3 regions of the Ectobacillus sp. OTK genome follow, and region 1 is predicted to be linked to each of the others. Evidence: riboswitches for the same ligand, from Rfam matches in the RefSeq annotation. Region 1 holds a riboswitch; each other region holds the start of a gene.
What was found. Region 1 has a riboswitch for cobalamin ahead of bluB (5,6-dimethylbenzimidazole synthase). Riboswitches for the same ligand answer to the same signal wherever they lie in the genome.

Region 2: linked by a shared signal. The riboswitch ahead of AC6HZ4_RS27605 (HoxN/HupN/NixA family nickel/cobalt transporter) and the one ahead of bluB (5,6-dimethylbenzimidazole synthase) in region 1 are both predicted to bind cobalamin.
Region 3: linked by a shared signal. The riboswitch ahead of AC6HZ4_RS12915 ((2Fe-2S) ferredoxin domain-containing protein) and the one ahead of bluB (5,6-dimethylbenzimidazole synthase) in region 1 are both predicted to bind cobalamin.

The regions. Positions count from the first base shown of each region.
Region 1 covers NZ_AP048547.1:2,120,891-2,126,294, forward strand. Annotated here, with positions in the region: gene AC6HZ4_RS10275 (LysR family transcriptional regulator) at 1-451, opposite strand, end outside; gene AC6HZ4_RS10280 (YhgE/Pip family protein) at 583-2,580, shown strand; gene AC6HZ4_RS10285 (sensor histidine kinase) at 2,675-3,373, opposite strand; gene AC6HZ4_RS10290 (magnetosome magnetite crystal formation protein family) at 3,534-3,851, shown strand; gene bluB (5,6-dimethylbenzimidazole synthase) at 3,945-4,586, opposite strand; cobalamin riboswitch at 4,779-4,924, opposite strand; gene blaOXA (class D beta-lactamase) at 5,210-5,404, shown strand, end outside.
Region 2 covers NZ_AP048548.1:80,179-85,582, forward strand. Annotated here, with positions in the region: gene AC6HZ4_RS27600 (YitT family protein) at 313-930, shown strand; gene AC6HZ4_RS27605 (HoxN/HupN/NixA family nickel/cobalt transporter) at 1,284-2,084, opposite strand; cobalamin riboswitch at 2,239-2,428, opposite strand; gene AC6HZ4_RS27610 (multicopper oxidase domain-containing protein) at 2,891-3,904, shown strand; gene AC6HZ4_RS27615 (ZIP family metal transporter) at 3,920-5,089, shown strand; gene AC6HZ4_RS27620 (twin-arginine translocase TatA/TatE family subunit) at 5,119-5,316, shown strand; partial or broken gene AC6HZ4_RS27625 (IS630 family transposase) at 5,392-5,404, shown strand, end outside.
Region 3 covers NZ_AP048547.1:2,611,217-2,616,620, forward strand. Annotated here, with positions in the region: gene AC6HZ4_RS12910 (NUDIX hydrolase) at 127-747, shown strand; cobalamin riboswitch at 866-1,064, shown strand; cobalamin riboswitch at 1,248-1,433, shown strand; gene AC6HZ4_RS12915 ((2Fe-2S) ferredoxin domain-containing protein) at 1,553-1,936, shown strand; gene AC6HZ4_RS12920 (HoxN/HupN/NixA family nickel/cobalt transporter) at 1,937-2,641, shown strand; gene cobJ (precorrin-3B C(17)-methyltransferase) at 2,643-4,247, shown strand; gene AC6HZ4_RS12930 (sirohydrochlorin chelatase) at 4,285-5,220, shown strand; gene cobK (precorrin-6A reductase) at 5,217-5,404, shown strand, end outside.

The sequences.
Region 1 (5,404 bases):
CAGGACCTTCAATCGAGACGGAGGAGATACAAAAGTCAATCTCCGCATTTTCGAGCTGCTGCTCCATAGAAGAAGTCGATTCTAAAAACTGTTGAAATCGAATGTTAGGATGCTGCTCCAAAAAAGCACTTAATAATTCAGGAAGTACTCTTGGTATTGACACAGCCAGCGTGATTGTGTTTTGATTGCGCTTAGCTAATTCTGAAAGCTCCCGTCTTCCTTCATTTAATTCCATAAACGCTCTGTTCACCCGATCTAAGAAAAGCTTGCCGAAAGCGTTCAGCCGAATTTGCCGGTTTTGCCGGTCAAACAAGGGAACACCAAGATCTTCTTCTAGGCGGGAGATCGTCTTGCTAAGGGAAGGCTGTGCAATTTGCAGTTCTTCGGCCGCCTTTGTCATATGCTCAAGCCGAGCAACAGTTTGAAAATATTGGAGTTGTAACAATTCCATTGTGCTTCTCCCTTTCTATATCTATAGCTTTAAAGTTATGCTTTTATAATGAAATATATATTATACATTATAATCTGAAGAATTTATGATAGAAAGGTGAATTTTGATATAAGTTAGGGGAAGGAGCAGCAATGAAAGGTATTCAATTAATTTCAAGAGACTTAAAGTTAATGTGGAAGCATAAGCATGGGAGAATTGCTTTGATCTTCCTGCTTATCGTTCCGCTCATTTACGCAGGTTTCTTTTTAGCTGGATATTGGAACCCGTATGGAAGACTGGATCAGCTTCCTGTTGCGGTGGTGAACTCGGATCAAGGCTCCATGATGGACGAGAAACCGATCCGTGCTGGAGATGACTTTGTGCAGGAGTTAAAGAAAAACAAGGAGTTAGATTTCCGGTTTGTTTCTTCGGCGGAGGCAAATAACGGATTAGCAGACGGAAAGTACTACATGGTCATTACGATCCCGAAAGACTTTTCGCAAAAGGTTGGTACGCTAATGGATGAGCATCCGCAGCCTGCGCAGCTTCTTTATAAAGTAAATCCGGGGAAAAACTATGTAGCGTCTCAAATTAGTACAACAGCGGTAGAGGAAATGAAAACAAAAATCGCAAACAGCATTACAAAGTCGTATGCTGACGGGGTATTTTCGAAATTTCAAGAGCTGGCGCAAGGCCTCGGAGATGCCAGTGTTGGTGCAGGAAAACTGAATGAAGGGACTACTGATGCGAAAAATGGAGCGGTCGAGCTGTTCAATGGAATTCAGAAGCTGCAGGGCGGGACAAAGCAGCTCAAAGCAGGAAGCGATCAGCTTGCAAGCAGCCAGCCAAAATTGGACCAAGGAATGCAAGGGATAAAGGAAGGATCGCATGCCTTATACCAAGGCATGGAACAGCTTTCCGGCGGTCATCAGAAGCTAGAAGCAGGAATGAATCAATTAACGCAAGGAACGAAAACATGGTCTGATGGAAATGCGAAGCTGGCTGAGGGACAGGTTCAGGCTGCTAGTGCGGCGAGCATGTTAAAGGAACAGCTGGAGAAATACATGAAGGAGCATCCAGAGGCTCAGCAGGATGCCGAGCTTCAGAAAATTGTTTCCATTTCCAATGGGCTGGCCGATGCGACAAGTAAATTAAGCAGCGGTCAAGCTCAGCTTGCGCAAGGGGCAAAGGAAATAGCTGAAGGGCAAGCGCGTATTGAAGCTGGCATGCAGCAATTCGGCAGCAAGATGAACGAAGCGGCCAACGGAGCGAAGCAACTGTCTGATGGAACAACGCAATTATCGGATGGCTTTACGAAGTGGAGTGAAGGATTCTCATCCTTGCATGCCGGCATTGCGGAGCTTGAAAACGGCGGCAATCAGTTAAGTAGTGGAGCGGGGAAATTGAACGATGGACTCAGCCAGCTGACAGATGGTTCAACGGAGCTGGCAATGAAATTAAGTGATGCAGCTCAGAAAACGTCTCAGCTTCATAATGATGACTCCTTAACATCGATGTTCTCAGAACCTGTGCAGCTCGTAAAATCAAATGTTTCCGATGTACCGAATTACGGTGTTGGAATTGCGCCGTATTTCCTTTCCTTGGCATTTTACGTAGGCGGAATTATGGCATCCAATATTCTTCCGCTTGGAAGAAGACAAGATCTTCAGGTGAACGGAACTGTCCATTTTGTGAATAAATTGGGCTTAGTTTACGCAGTCGGGCTCATCCAAGCATTGATTGTCGATATGGTTGTTTTGTTCGGCTTTGACTTGCATGTGGCAAGCGTACCGATGTTCATTCTATCAAGTGTAATCATTTCCTTTACGTTTATGACATTTATTTTCATGCTCGTAACGGTATTTGGAATTGTCGGCAAATTTGCGGCGGTCACATTGCTAGTTCTTCAATTGGCTACATGCGGAGGAACATTCCCAGGAGAATTAAGCACGCCGCTGCTTCGGACAATCGGACAATCCCTTCCAATGGCGCATTCACTGCGCGGATTGCAGGATGTAATTTCGTTAGGGGATTGGGAGCAGCTGCAAACGCAAGTTTGGATTTTGTTAGGATATCTCGTTTGTGCTGCTGGAATCGCTTGGATTACAAGTCATATTCAGCATGCAAAGACGCCTGCAGAGCATCATTAATCTGATGACGAAGCAAAAGGGGCTGATCTAAAAGTTATGTAACGGTACTTTTAGATCAGCTTCTTTTTTGTACTTAAAGGGATTTATGACATTACTAGACCTTCTGGATGGAATCATTGATAAATGGTAATTCCATTATAGCCTCTGTTCCTTCACCGAGCCGGCTATCTATCCAAATGAATCCTTCAAAATGATCCACAAGTTCCTTTACCATGTAAAGACCTATTCCTAAACCTTTCTTATGAGGATTGAATTTCCCGTATTTTTTAAATAGCTGCTTTTTTTGTTCTTCAGTCATTCCTATCCCTTGGTCTTTCACCTTGATGATAATCTTATCTTGAGCAGCTAAAACAGAAAGTGTAACAATTGATTGTTCATAACTGTATTTAATGGCATTGCTCAAGAGGTTCGATAAAATCAGTTTTAAACCGATCTTATTCGTATACGTCTTTTCACTGCCGTTTAAGTCCAAGGTATGTTGAAGTTTGAGATTTTGTGTACGTGCTTTAATAGTCATACATTCACTGACCTCTCGAATCACAGGTAACGGCTTAATAATTTCTTTTTTCCAAAGAAAATCATTGGAAAGCATTTGCTCTGTATGAATAATATGATTCATTTCATTGTCAATCACATCTACATAATCCCTTATATCTCTAATTTTACTGAGATTCTCTTCACTCGAATCCATTTCCTGATCCAACATTATGGAGCAGTATGCTTTAATTACAGTAAGCGGATTCCGCACTTCGTGAGATACGACATGCACAAAATCTAGTTTTTGCTTGTACAAATCCAGTTCTGATTGCATTTTAGTTTGGACAGAAAGAGAGGGGAAAATCACCCAGTGATTGACGAAAAATCAGTCTTAGGTCTTATGAACTTGAGATGTGAACTGGTGTATAATGGCAATACAGTATAACAAAATATAAACAAAAAGGAGTTCATTACAAATGGAACAGAAGGGACTTAAGATCCTTGTTCATGCGAGTACGTGGTTTGCACCTGTGTTAGTTCCCATTATCGTATATTTTCTCACATCAAATCGAGAGGTGAAAAGCTTGTCGCTGCAGGCATTGGTCTTTCATCTTGTCATCGGTGTCTTAATTTCGATTTCGATATTCTTCTCATGGATATTGATTGGCATACCGTTTCTTATCGTGTTCGGACTCATGGCGTTAATTGCTCCGATTATCGGCATCATCCGTGCGCTGGATGACCGTCCATTCCGCTATCCGATTATTGGCTCTTGGTTTGCATCATACAAATAGAAGAAATCGGGTATCTCCAGCCTTGAGATACCCGATTTTTTCTTGAGAATATAAGAAAGTATAACTTTTGGAACCGTATCCGCTTTTCGTGCTTTACTGTCCCCATTTTTCATGAAATATCAGCTTTTCTAATGCCCGTCTTTTCTCCCAGTTCGCTGTTTCTAAAATAGGGGCTGTAGGGTATGTGTCTGTATATCCGATGGAAACTAAGGCTACTGGATCAATATGAGGGGGAATTTCTAAAATATCCCGAATATCTGACTTTTTATAAAAGCTCACCCAGCCCATTGCCAATCCTTCAGCGCAGGCTGCCAGCCACATATTTTGAATAGCGCAAGCGGTTGACATGATGTCGGTTTCGGGAATCGAATTGCGGCCGAGTACATGTGAGCCGCCCCGAGAAGGATCGCATGTAACACAGATCGTTAAAGGAGCCTCTTTCATTCCCTCAATCTTAAGGTTTAAAAATTTTGCTGCCCGCTCATCTTGTTCATAATGGATCGCGAGCGCCCGCCTTTCTTTATCTGCAGCCCAAGCTAAGCGGTTTTTTATTTCATCTGATTCAATTAAAATAAAATTCCAAGGCTGCATAAATCCAACAGAAGGTGCATGATGCGCAGCTTCTAATATACGTGCTACTGCTTCTTGCGGTACCGCGTCAGGGAGAAAGCTTCGAATATCTCTTCTTGTTTCTATTACTTTATAAATCGCATCTCTTTCTTCATGAGTAAACAAAGTATAAACACCACCTAATCTTGTTTTATTTTTCAATGTACAAGCTTCTTATATTAGCTTATGTGCTTTTCTTACATAAAAGGATTATGTAATACAAAAAACCTTAACGATTGGAGCTAAGGTTTTCGAATAAGCATACTGATAGAATGCATGAAATTCTATCAGCATGCTTATAAAATCCCTTTCTTCCTGCCGAAGAAATTGGAATTATCAGATCTCCTTGCCCGGTTGTCTTCCTTTCCGGGCAACTCTATTTCAATATTCCCAGCAGCGGGGACTATGTTGGATTTCCGCCAGCTTCCCTATTATATATCGTAACATATTCTGTCTTGAGTGCTTTTATATTTTTATTCATTTCATTCTATCAAAAATGCAAAGAATCCCCTTCTTTAAAAGTGACAGCTTTAGGCGGGGCGGTGAATGTGCTTCAGACAAGGTATGCCGTGTAGTGCAATAATTTAAACGAACACTGCAGGCTAGTGCTAAAATGCATGTAAAAATAATTGAATATTAAGACTATATAGAAGGGAAATCTATCCATTCAAAGGTTTGCAATGTATAATACAGAATGTAAAATAATTACTATTTATGAAGATTATGTTTTTAATAGGGAGGCTGTAAAAATGAAGAGTGTTAAGGCTGCTGTCACTTTATTATTCTTAGTTGTGCTAGCTTTCATAGGAACGACCCCGGTCACAGAAGCAGAACAGGAGCAAACAAAGGAACTGAAAATTGAAGAGCTTTTTAACGGAAAAGAGGGCACGATGGTGCTCAAAAATCTCAAAAAGGATAAAGTTTATGTGTATAACAAAGAGAGA
Region 2 (5,404 bases), on a different replicon from region 1:
TTGGGAATAGTCATGGCACTCGTATAACAGAGATTGATAAGTATAATCTTATAATTTCTATTGAGGATACAGGTTGCAGGATGAATCATAGTGCTTTTAAAGAAGACAACCCCTTTAATATTGCTAACTTTAAGGAGAAATTTATGGTAAATTGAACTACTAGTCATCATAACCTGATAATTATAGTTCAGAAAAAGTAATCCAACATATTCTTGTATCATACCTCATAAAATGGACAAGGAAGACAAGCCTTTAGGGAGGAATGAATGTGGAGGGTATAAGTGATTATTTGAGGAATCCTTTTAGTTACTGATGAGGAGAATCCTATTAACTTATTTTTGTACAGTATTTGGTGCCTTTTTACAAGGTGTATCCATGTCCTTGTTTTTGTTTCCCCACTCTATACCTTCTGGAGGGGCCGCTGGTTTGGCTCTTCTGATAAATCGTTGGTTCCCTTTATCCCTTGGCTTTTCCTTGTGGTTAGCAAATGTTGTTTTCTTATTTTTTGCCTTGAATTATTTTGGATACTCTTGGACGATTCGAACCATCATTTCGGTTGCAACCACCTCGACTACTATTAGCATCCTAACTCCTATGGTTGCTCTTCCGCATGTACATATAGCGTTAGATATTTTGGGAGGAAGTATTCTTTTTGGTATTGGAGTAGGTTTATTGATTCGGGTAGGAGCCTCCAGCGGCGGAATGGTCATCCCGGCACTCATGATTGCCTCCTACAAGAACTGGAGTCCTGGAAAAGTTATAATGGTCATCAACCTTTTAATTTTTCTATTAACCGCCCTTATCATAGATTATAAAGTTATGATTTATGCAGTAATCTGCCAACTCCTCTCGACTAATATCATTGATTTTATTTATACCTTTAAATTTCAAAGAATCCGTACTCTATCTGTAAATTTGAGAAAAAAATGAGAAGATCCTAATCAAAGGAGCTTCTTCAGAGCGTAGACAATCCTCTTTTTGAAAAAGTTATCTGAAGAAAGAGGGACTTTTTTATTTTTAATTTTTATATACAGTTTCAATCATATAAGGAAAACATTCTATACTGACTAGTGAGCAACTATAAAAAACGGATTATAATTTGGATTCATAGCTTTACTTCCGCTTTCAGGAATGTTGTGAACAGAACAAAAATCCCTCAGAACTTGTGAGGGCACTAAAAAAGATCATGATGTTTTAAAATCACAGCCCTTTTCAGTGCTCCCTTGCTATCTTATAAGTAACAAAAAAGCTCTGACACCATAAAATTGTCAGAGCTTTTTTTATTAATTTGTAGTATGTGTTTCAATGCTTTGTTTCCTAGATCGAACACTTACAAAGGCAAAAGTGGCGACTAAAAAAATAAAAAGAATGATTCCCACGATTTCGAAATTGAGTTCTGCCCACGGATTAAAGAAGGTAAATGCCAGATAGAAGGAAACCCCATACGCTAAGACAACAATCACCCAACCCAGGATTCTTGACGCAGACTGGCCGATTTTGCTTGACTGATTCACCATTTTATAGACAATTAATGAATCAATTGTATCTGTAATCATCATGCCAAACATAAAAACTAGTCCTAAAAGTAAAGGTGTATATTCACCTGCATTCCCTGCTGCTAAAGACCAGACAGCCGTTTGACTTACCGTCTCGGCAGCCAAGGCAAACAAAGCCCCTACTAAAATAATAAGTAAAGGATTTGTTGTTCCCTTAGCAACTCTAGGAATAAATTTACCCTTTAATCCACTCAATTGAAATTCTTCCTGATTATTTCTGGTGCGCAATAGATTATAAGTATTTAACGTTCCAATAAGGAATAAAGAAACAATCGACACCCAGGATGCAATATTATCAAAATAAGTTGGGAATGAAAAATTCTCTATCACCATTCCTAAAATACTAGCTATTACAGCTACCATTCCTCCATGACCCAATGCAAATAATGTACCCACCCAACGTGCAAACGGACTGCCCATTCGCCAATTATAACGAGTTTGTCCATCAATAAAAGCAAGATGATCCGCATCTAGTCCATGTCGAAGCCCTAATACAAAAACAAGTAAAAAAAGTGATACAGTTTCCATGTGAAAATTCCCCCTTTTTATAAATAAACAAGACATAAAAAAACCTTAACCTTTAACTGGTTAAGGATTCATGGGTACGCGCAAATAGACGACAAAATGGCAGAATACAATTGTCGCTTCATCTCCGTACACCTCTCCTTTCCGCGAAGGCTGTTTTGGTGTTACAACCTAGGTAGGTCTCCTGGCTTTTGAATCATCGCGCTCTATCGTCTTCCCCAAGATATGGTTGAGTGACATACATGATAGAGAACTCCTCAATTACAGTGGCGGGACCGCTCGGGATTTGCACCCGATTCCCTGTTACCCCTTGCTCTCACAAGGGCACCTAGTTTGCTTACAATATGATGTTGTAACTTGATTATACGTATAATTCTCAAAATGTAAAACTTAATTTTTTATGCTATAACTCTGTATTAGTTTACATCCTAATTGGCTAATAAGAGAATCACAGTATATTTAACCTGTATCCATGTTAGATTACCATAACAGACTTGATATTCAACGTATCTTTAAATCTTAGAAGAACTTCTTTTAGGTCGCTTACTGAAGAAAGTTTTTCTAGACTTAAACTAATTTTATGAAATAAGAAAAATTTACTTCTAATCCAGTGTTTTCATATCAGTAATTACCTGAAATGCTGCTGATTAAGCAATAAAATATGGATATTAAATCCAAATTTGACACTTAGTTTACAGATTGTTTCGGTGACCCTAAAAAATAAACATTGACAAACCTTTCCTTTGAGAATAAATTTTAGCTTAACAACATATTTTTGCGTTAAGGAAACTTTTTTAGGGGGATTAAAAATGTCTGAACAAAACCAATTTTCCAGAAGAGATATATTAAAGTTGGGATCTGCTGGCGCCATAGGCTTGGCAGGGAGTTATTTTCTAAATAGTTTAGCGCCTTTTACCCCTTCGGTTAAAGCGCAATCTCATACCAAAAACCACAGTAATACAGATCATAGTCAGATGATGAATGACAGTATAAAAACTTCAGGATATAAAATGGCAGAAAAACTACTGACTGAATTTGATTATGGGAAGGTCACTAGACTTCCTAACGGTCAAATTTTGCGTGAATATACAGTTGTTGCCATCGATAAAGAAATTGAAATCGCAAAAGGCATTAAATTTCCAGGATGGACATATAACGGAACGATTCCAGGACCTACGTTTCGTTGTACGGAAGGGGATTTGCTTCGATTCTATTTTACAAATAAAGGAAGTCACCCCCATTCCATTCACTTTCATGGCATCCATCCACCAGAAATGGATGGAATTACTCCTATCGCTCCAGGACAAAGCTTTATTTATGAATTTGAAGCCAGACCCTATGGACTGCAATTATACCATTGTCACGTGTTACCTCTCGCTCGCCATATTCATAAAGGGTTATACGGGAATTTTATCATCGATCCGAAAACCCCGAGGGAGCCGGCGTTGGAGTTGAACATGGTAATGAACGGATTCGATTTAGATTTGGATGGTGGAAACGACTTTTACACTATTAATGGATATGCCTTCGCATTCATGAATCATCCAATTAAAGTGAAAAAGGATCAGTTAATTCGTATTTATCTTAGTAATCTTACAGAATTTGATCTAATTAACTCTTTCCATCTTCATTCGAACTATTTTACCTATTATCCGACAGGAAGAAATGATAATCCCTCCCAGTTTACCGATACAATTATGCAATGCCAAGGTGAACGTGGCATTCTTGAAATGAGATTCCCATATAAGGGGAGATACATGTTCCATGCCCATGTTAGTGAATTCGCTGAATTAGGATGGATGGGATTTTTCGAAGTAGAGTAAAGGAGAGGTGACAAAATGAAGACAAAATGGATGATTTCAGGCTTCATCCCTTTAGTAATGCTTATAGGAGTATTAGCATGGGTATTAATAAACGGAGCAGGAATAGAAAAAGATCCTGCTGCACCTATTGAAGTATTGAATATTGAAAGAATTAAAGTAACAAATGGAGGTTTTGAACTTTCAGTAAGTAACACCGGTCCGGAAACACTTACGATTTCACAAGTGATTGTAGATGATTCAGTTTGGAATTTCAATGTTTCGCCTAGTCCTACGCTCAAACGTTTCGAGGAAGGAAAAGTAACTATCCCCTATCCATGGGTTGAGGGAGATCCCCATGCAATTAAAATCATCACTGAAAATGGTATTGTAACAGAAGGAGAAATTGCTGCGGCAACCTTAACTCCTGAGGCTAACTGGAGCAGCTTTTTAAACTATGGTTTTATTGGTTTTTATGTTGGGATTGTCCCTATCACTCTAGGATTATTGTGGTATCCATTTATGAAGCGCTTTAAGCGAAAATGGATTAATACTATCCTCGCACTCACTGTTGGGCTCTTATTATTCCTGTTTGTCGGAACACTTGCTGATGGATTTGAAATTGGTGCCGAAGCTCCCTCTGTATTTCAAGGAAATATGGTAGTTATAATAGGAGCAGCTCTTACCTTCTTGCTATTAATAGGATTTGACCAGTATCAGCAAAGAAAGGGAGAATCCAAAAGTTACTCACCTTTTAAAATAGCACTTCTAATGGCTATAGGCATTGGGCTTCATAACTTTGGGGAAGGACTGGCGATTGGATCCTCTTTTGCTCTTGGAGAGGCAGCTTTGGGAACTTTTTTAATTATTGGTTTTACTTTGCACAATATTACAGAAGGAATTGGGATAGCTGCTCCACTTTTAAAAACCAAGCCTAGTATAAAAGTCTTCTTTATCCTTGGAACCCTCGCTGGCGCACCTGCAATCTTTGGTACTTGGTTCGGTGGGTTTATCTTCTCGCCAATCTTGGGTGCTTTATTTTTAGGAATTGGAGCAGGTGCCATTTTACAAGTAATTTATGTCATTACAAAAATGCTTATTGAAGACCATAGAACACATAAGGAACCATCTGTCTCCTGGTTAAACCTTTCTGGGTTCGCTGTTGGACTGTTAATCATGTACTTTACTGCATTTTTTGTTAAATTTTAAAGAAGAAATTTGAATACTAGGAGGAAGGTATGCTGCAAAGTATCGGGGTTCCAGGCTTAATACTTATTTTAATAATTGCGCTTATGATTTTTGGCCCTTCTAAATTGCCGGAAATCGGAAGAGCATTTGGCTCCACTTTAAGGGAATTTAAAAAGTCCACTAGAGAGATTATGACAGATGATTCAAATGAAGAAACATCTAATAAGCAAGAAAAATCATCTATATAAGTTGAATTAAATAATCTCTTCTCCTCCCTATGTTACAATAAGGATAAACATGAACGAAATAGGGAGAGACGTAAGATGGAAACACAAG
Region 3 (5,404 bases), 490 kb from region 1:
TCTTCATTACAGCTTGGCTTTTTATTTTATTTAGGTTTTTAGTCTATTCTTTCTTTTATCAAGGAAGTGAAGAGAGGGAGAGAGAATCATAACACAGAGAGATCAAACAGAATACGGGGTGAGATGATGGAAGTAGAAAGAGTAGTAAAAAAGCTGCAAAATCGTGTTCCAGATGTCTTAGGGAATGAAGATTTTTCAAAGTTTGCGGTTCTCTTGCCGCTCATTAAGAAAGGAAATGAAATTCACGTTCTATTTGAGGTTCGGTCTCTCCAATTACGAAGGCAGCCTGGGGAAATTTGTTTTCCAGGAGGAAAAATGGATCGAACTGATCGGGATGCGGAATATACGGCAATACGCGAAACGTCAGAGGAGCTTGGAATAAATTTGGAATGTATCACTAATTTATTCCCTTTAGATTATATGGTTTCTCCTTTTGGGACAATCATTTATCCATATGTAGGATTCCTTGAGAATACGGAACAGCTACAGCCTAATCCTTCAGAGGTTGAAGAGGTTTTTACAGTTCCTTTACACCATTTGCGGAATATGCAGCCCGAAATCTATAAGCTTTATTTTAAAATAGAGCCTGAAGAGGGGTTTCCTTTTGATGCAATTGTCGGAGGTAAAAATTATAACTGGCAGGTGCGAGGCCTGGATGAGTATTTTTATTATTACGAGGATCGGGTGATTTGGGGATTGACTGCTAGAATTCTTGCACATTTCTTAGAAATATTAGATGGGAAGTGATTGAGAGTCTGTAATTTTGAAAATTTTTTTAATTATTTGTTGAAAACTTGATATATTTCATCTATCATATGATAAGAAATATTCAGGGTTCTAATTGTTAGAAAATTACATATTATGTTATCAATCAGTAGGATAAGATGCTATAAAGCTTAAAAGGGAATTCGGTGAGAATCCGGAGCTGTCCCCGCAACTGTAAGTGTGAACGAAATGAGCAGACCACTGTATAAGAATGCTTTTGTAAGAGGCAGCTTATATGGGAAGGGCTCAAAGTAGAATGATACACAAGCCAGGAGACCTGTCTTAATCTTATAAAGTTTCAATTTCTTCGGGGATGGAGAATGGGAAGCGATGATGACAAAGGGATTCATATCTATTTGCCCTTTTATGTCTATTTCATCCGCTCAAATTCCACTGAGCGGATTTTTTGCATTTTGATTAATTTCTGTTCCTTATCGTTAAGGATCATTTTCCTTAAATTGTATTTTTGGAAAGAAGAAAATTGCATATGATTTGAATTGGGTGCACAGCGCGTGTTGTGCTTAAAAGGGAAGAACGGTTAAAATCCGTCACGGTACCCGCCACTGTATAGGGGAGTTTTCTTGCACATATGTCACTGAGTCTGATCGGGAAGACGCAAGAAAGCAAAGATCCGAAGTCAGGAGACCTACCTATATTCATTTGTTTCACGAAACCTACGGGCTTATAGGGGAAGTGCAATATCGCGGCATTTTTGTTATGCGTATATTCTGCACCTCTATTCGATAGAGGTGCATTTTATTTTATTAGGATAATAGGAGGGATTAGGATGACAACTTGGAACCTACGAGGAACAAAGCATCATGTACTAATTTGTAACGGGAGCAGTTGTATGAGAAAGGGAGGAGAGGAGGTTACAAAGGCGGTTCGCGATGAGATTGCCTATTTAGATTTAGATTCTGTTGTACATACAACGAGAACGCGCTGTAACGGACGATGCAAGGATGCTTGTGTGATGATTGTGTATCCAGAAGGAACCTGGTATAAGGCTGTTACGCCGGAGTTCGGTACGGAGATTGTGCGGCAGCATTTAGCTGGAGGACAGGTTATAGAGGATGCGGTCATATACGAATATAGCGATGCTGGTTTTGTCGCACCAGAGCAAACAGATTGTATTGTTGGGGTATCAAAGCCCGTAAAGGAGAAGTTCTAAATGGAAGCAATTACTTTTGCTATGCTAGCGATTTTTATAGGAATTCGGCATGGAATGGACGGAGATCATGTGGCTGCAATTGCGGATATGGTAGGCAGCGAAACTGAAAAGAGAAGACGACTTTCTCTTGGAATTATGTATGCTTTCGGACATGGTTTTATTGTGTTTGTTATTGGATTACTATCTATTTTTATCGGCTTAACTTTCTCATCTGCTGTCCGCCAGTGGATGGAAGCGGGAGTAGGGATAACACTTCTTATTTTAGGGATCGTAATCTTGCATTCGATTTTCCGGCAAAAAAAAGAGTATGAGCATAAAAGCCGCATACAAATTGTATATGAGTATATAGCAAGTCTTTTTGGAAGGGACAAACAACAAAAGAGAGTACATCCTGTTTCCTTTGGGATTGCGAGTGCTTTCTTAATAGGGATTATTCATGGAATTGGAGTAGAGAGCCCTACGCAAATTGCTCTCATTTCACATGCGGTTGATCTGAACAGCACATTAGCTGCCACGATGCAACTCATTCTTTTTGTGATTGGACTGCTTGTTTCCACCATATGTATCACATTTTGTCTGTCTTGGGGGTTTATGAAGGCTAGACTTCGAAGAATTCTTTTTCTTGCACTTGGCTCAATTACAGGGATGTATAGTCTAGGGCTAGGGGTTTTTATGTTGCTAGAATGCTGGAAGGGAGGCGCTTAAGATGAAAGGAAAATTGCTTGTAATTGGCTTTGGTCCGGGAAGCTTTGAACATATTACAGAACGGGCAAGAGAAGCATTACAGGAAAGTGATGTTATTATTGGCTACAAAACATACGTAGACCTGATTAAGGGATTATTAACAGGGCAGCAAATTGTCAGCACTGGTATGACGGAGGAGGTAAGCCGGGCACAAGAAGCGGTGAAGCTGGCTGAGCAGGGCAAAAAGGTTGCCGTTATCTCAAGCGGTGATGCAGGTGTATACGGAATGGCAGGCCTTGTATATGAGGTGTTGATTGAAAAGGGGTGGAAGAGAGAAACAGGTGTCGAGGTTGAAGTGGTGCCGGGGATTTCGGCTATCAATTCTTGCGCTTCCTTATTAGGAGCTCCTGTAATGCATGATGCGTGTACCATTAGCTTGAGTGATCATTTAACGCCATGGAGCATCATTGAAAAACGAATTGAGGCTGCAGCTGCAGCAGACTTTGTGATTGCGCTCTATAATCCGAAAAGCGGAAGAAGAACGAGACAAATTGTAGAAGCGCAAAGAATTTTACTTCAGCATCGTTCCCCGGAGACTCCGGTTGGATTAGTAAAAAGTGCCTATCGTGATCGTCAGGAGGTTACGATTACAAATTTAAAGGAAATGCTGGAGCATGATATCGGGATGCTTACAACTGTTGTGATTGGAAACTCTTCAACGTTTTTATACGAAGGTTTGATGATTACACCGCGCGGATATCAACGGAAATATACATTAGGAAAAACAGAGCAGCCTTTAAAGCCGCATCAGCGTTTACAAAAGGAAGCGGAGCCGTGGGCGTTGGAACAAACGATTGCGGCAAGGCAGGAACAAACAACGCAAGCTATCTCATCAAGAGAAATAGCTGAACAGGCCCTCCTAGCCATTACGGGTGGAGAAAATATGGCAGGAAATTCTTTCCTACCGCAAGCAGTTCTCTCTATTTTTGAGGTTGCAGTTAGCCCGGGTGTTGCTAACAAAACATTTACCCCAGCACAAATGATTGCAATTGCCGAAGCTGCGGGGGAGGAAGGAAGCATTACATATACGCCTGATCACTATGTCAAGCTTCAGGTTCCAACCGATAATCCGCAGTCTTTAATAGAAAAGCTTACTGCTAGAGGGTTGGTGCTTTCTCCAGTCGGCGAAGTAGCGACAGTAAAAGCATGTGATTTTTGTGACGGAGAGAAGAAGGATTCCATTCCGTACGCTGAAGCGCTGCAAGAGAGCTTAGGCGGTATGGAACTTCCAAAGGAGCTGAAAATTGGTTTTAATGGCTGCGCGATGGCGTGTTACGGAGCGGTGCAGGAGGATATTGGCATTGTGTATCGTAAAGGTGCGTTTGATCTATTTTTAGGAGGAAAAACGATAGGACGAAATGCGCATCCTGGTCAACCAGTTGCGGAGGGGATTCCGACAGACCAGCTTGTAAGTATAGTGGAAAATATTGTTCATGAATATAAAGAGACAGGATATCCAAATGAGCGTTTCTTTAAATTTTTTAAGCGTAAAAAAAATCTGCAAGGATTTCAACATGAGGACGTTGCGCCAAAGCTGCAGGTAGAGCCGGCTGCATGCGGGGATTAACAGAAATGAAATCTTTTCTATTATAGGAGGAAATAAGATGCAAGCAGTTTTATTTGTTGGACATGGCAGCAGGGATCCAGAAGGAAATAAACAGGTAAGGCAATTTATTGAAAATATGAAATCCAGCCTAGATAATTCGTTATTAATTGAAACATGCTTTTTAGAATTTGAGCGGCCGACAATAAGTCAAGGGATTGATACATGTGTAGAGAAAGGCGCAGAGCATGTGATCCTCATTCCAATTATGCTGCTTCCAGCTGGGCATTCGAAAATCCATATTCCAGCAGCAATTGATGCAGCAAAGAAAAAATATCCGGATATTCAATTTACATATGGCAGACCAATCGGAATTCATGAGGAAACGTTTGAAATCTTAAAAACAAGGCTGCAGGAGATCGGCGAGCATATAGAAGAACCGCCAGAAGATACGGCTGTTATACTTCTTGGAAGAGGCGGCAGCGATCCAGATGCAAACAGTGAATTATATAAGATTGCTAGATTGCTATGGGAAAAAACGAACTACAAATTAGTAGAGCCGGCATTTATCGGTGTTACAAGCCCTCTTACAGATGAGGGTGTCGCACGTTGTATCAAGCTTGGTGCAAAGAAAATTATTATTCTACCTTATTTTCTATTTACAGGTGTGTTAATTAAGCGGTTAGAAGAGATGACAGATCAATTCCGTCTTCAATACCCAGACATTGAATTTCAATTAGCTGGATATTTTGGCTTCCATTCTAGATTACAAACGATTTTAAAAGATCGTGCGCAAGAGGCGCTGCAGGATGAAGTGAAAATGAACTGTGATACATGTCAATATCGTCTTGGTGTAATGGAACATATGCATCATCACCATCATCACGACCATGATCACCATCATCATGATCACCACCATCACGACCATGATCACCACCATCATGACCATGATCATGACCACCATCATGACACGGACGAAAAGGCGGGAGTGCGATGAAGGTATTTTTGCTAGCAGGAACGAGTGATGCCCGTGCACTTGCTTTAGAGATTCAGCAGACTGGCTACGATGTTCTTGCGACAGTCGTAACCGAAAATGCAGCCTTGGAGTTACATAACTCAGGATTGAATGTACGTACGGGACGTTTGACCGATGAAGAAATGGCAAGCTTCATTCATGAAAA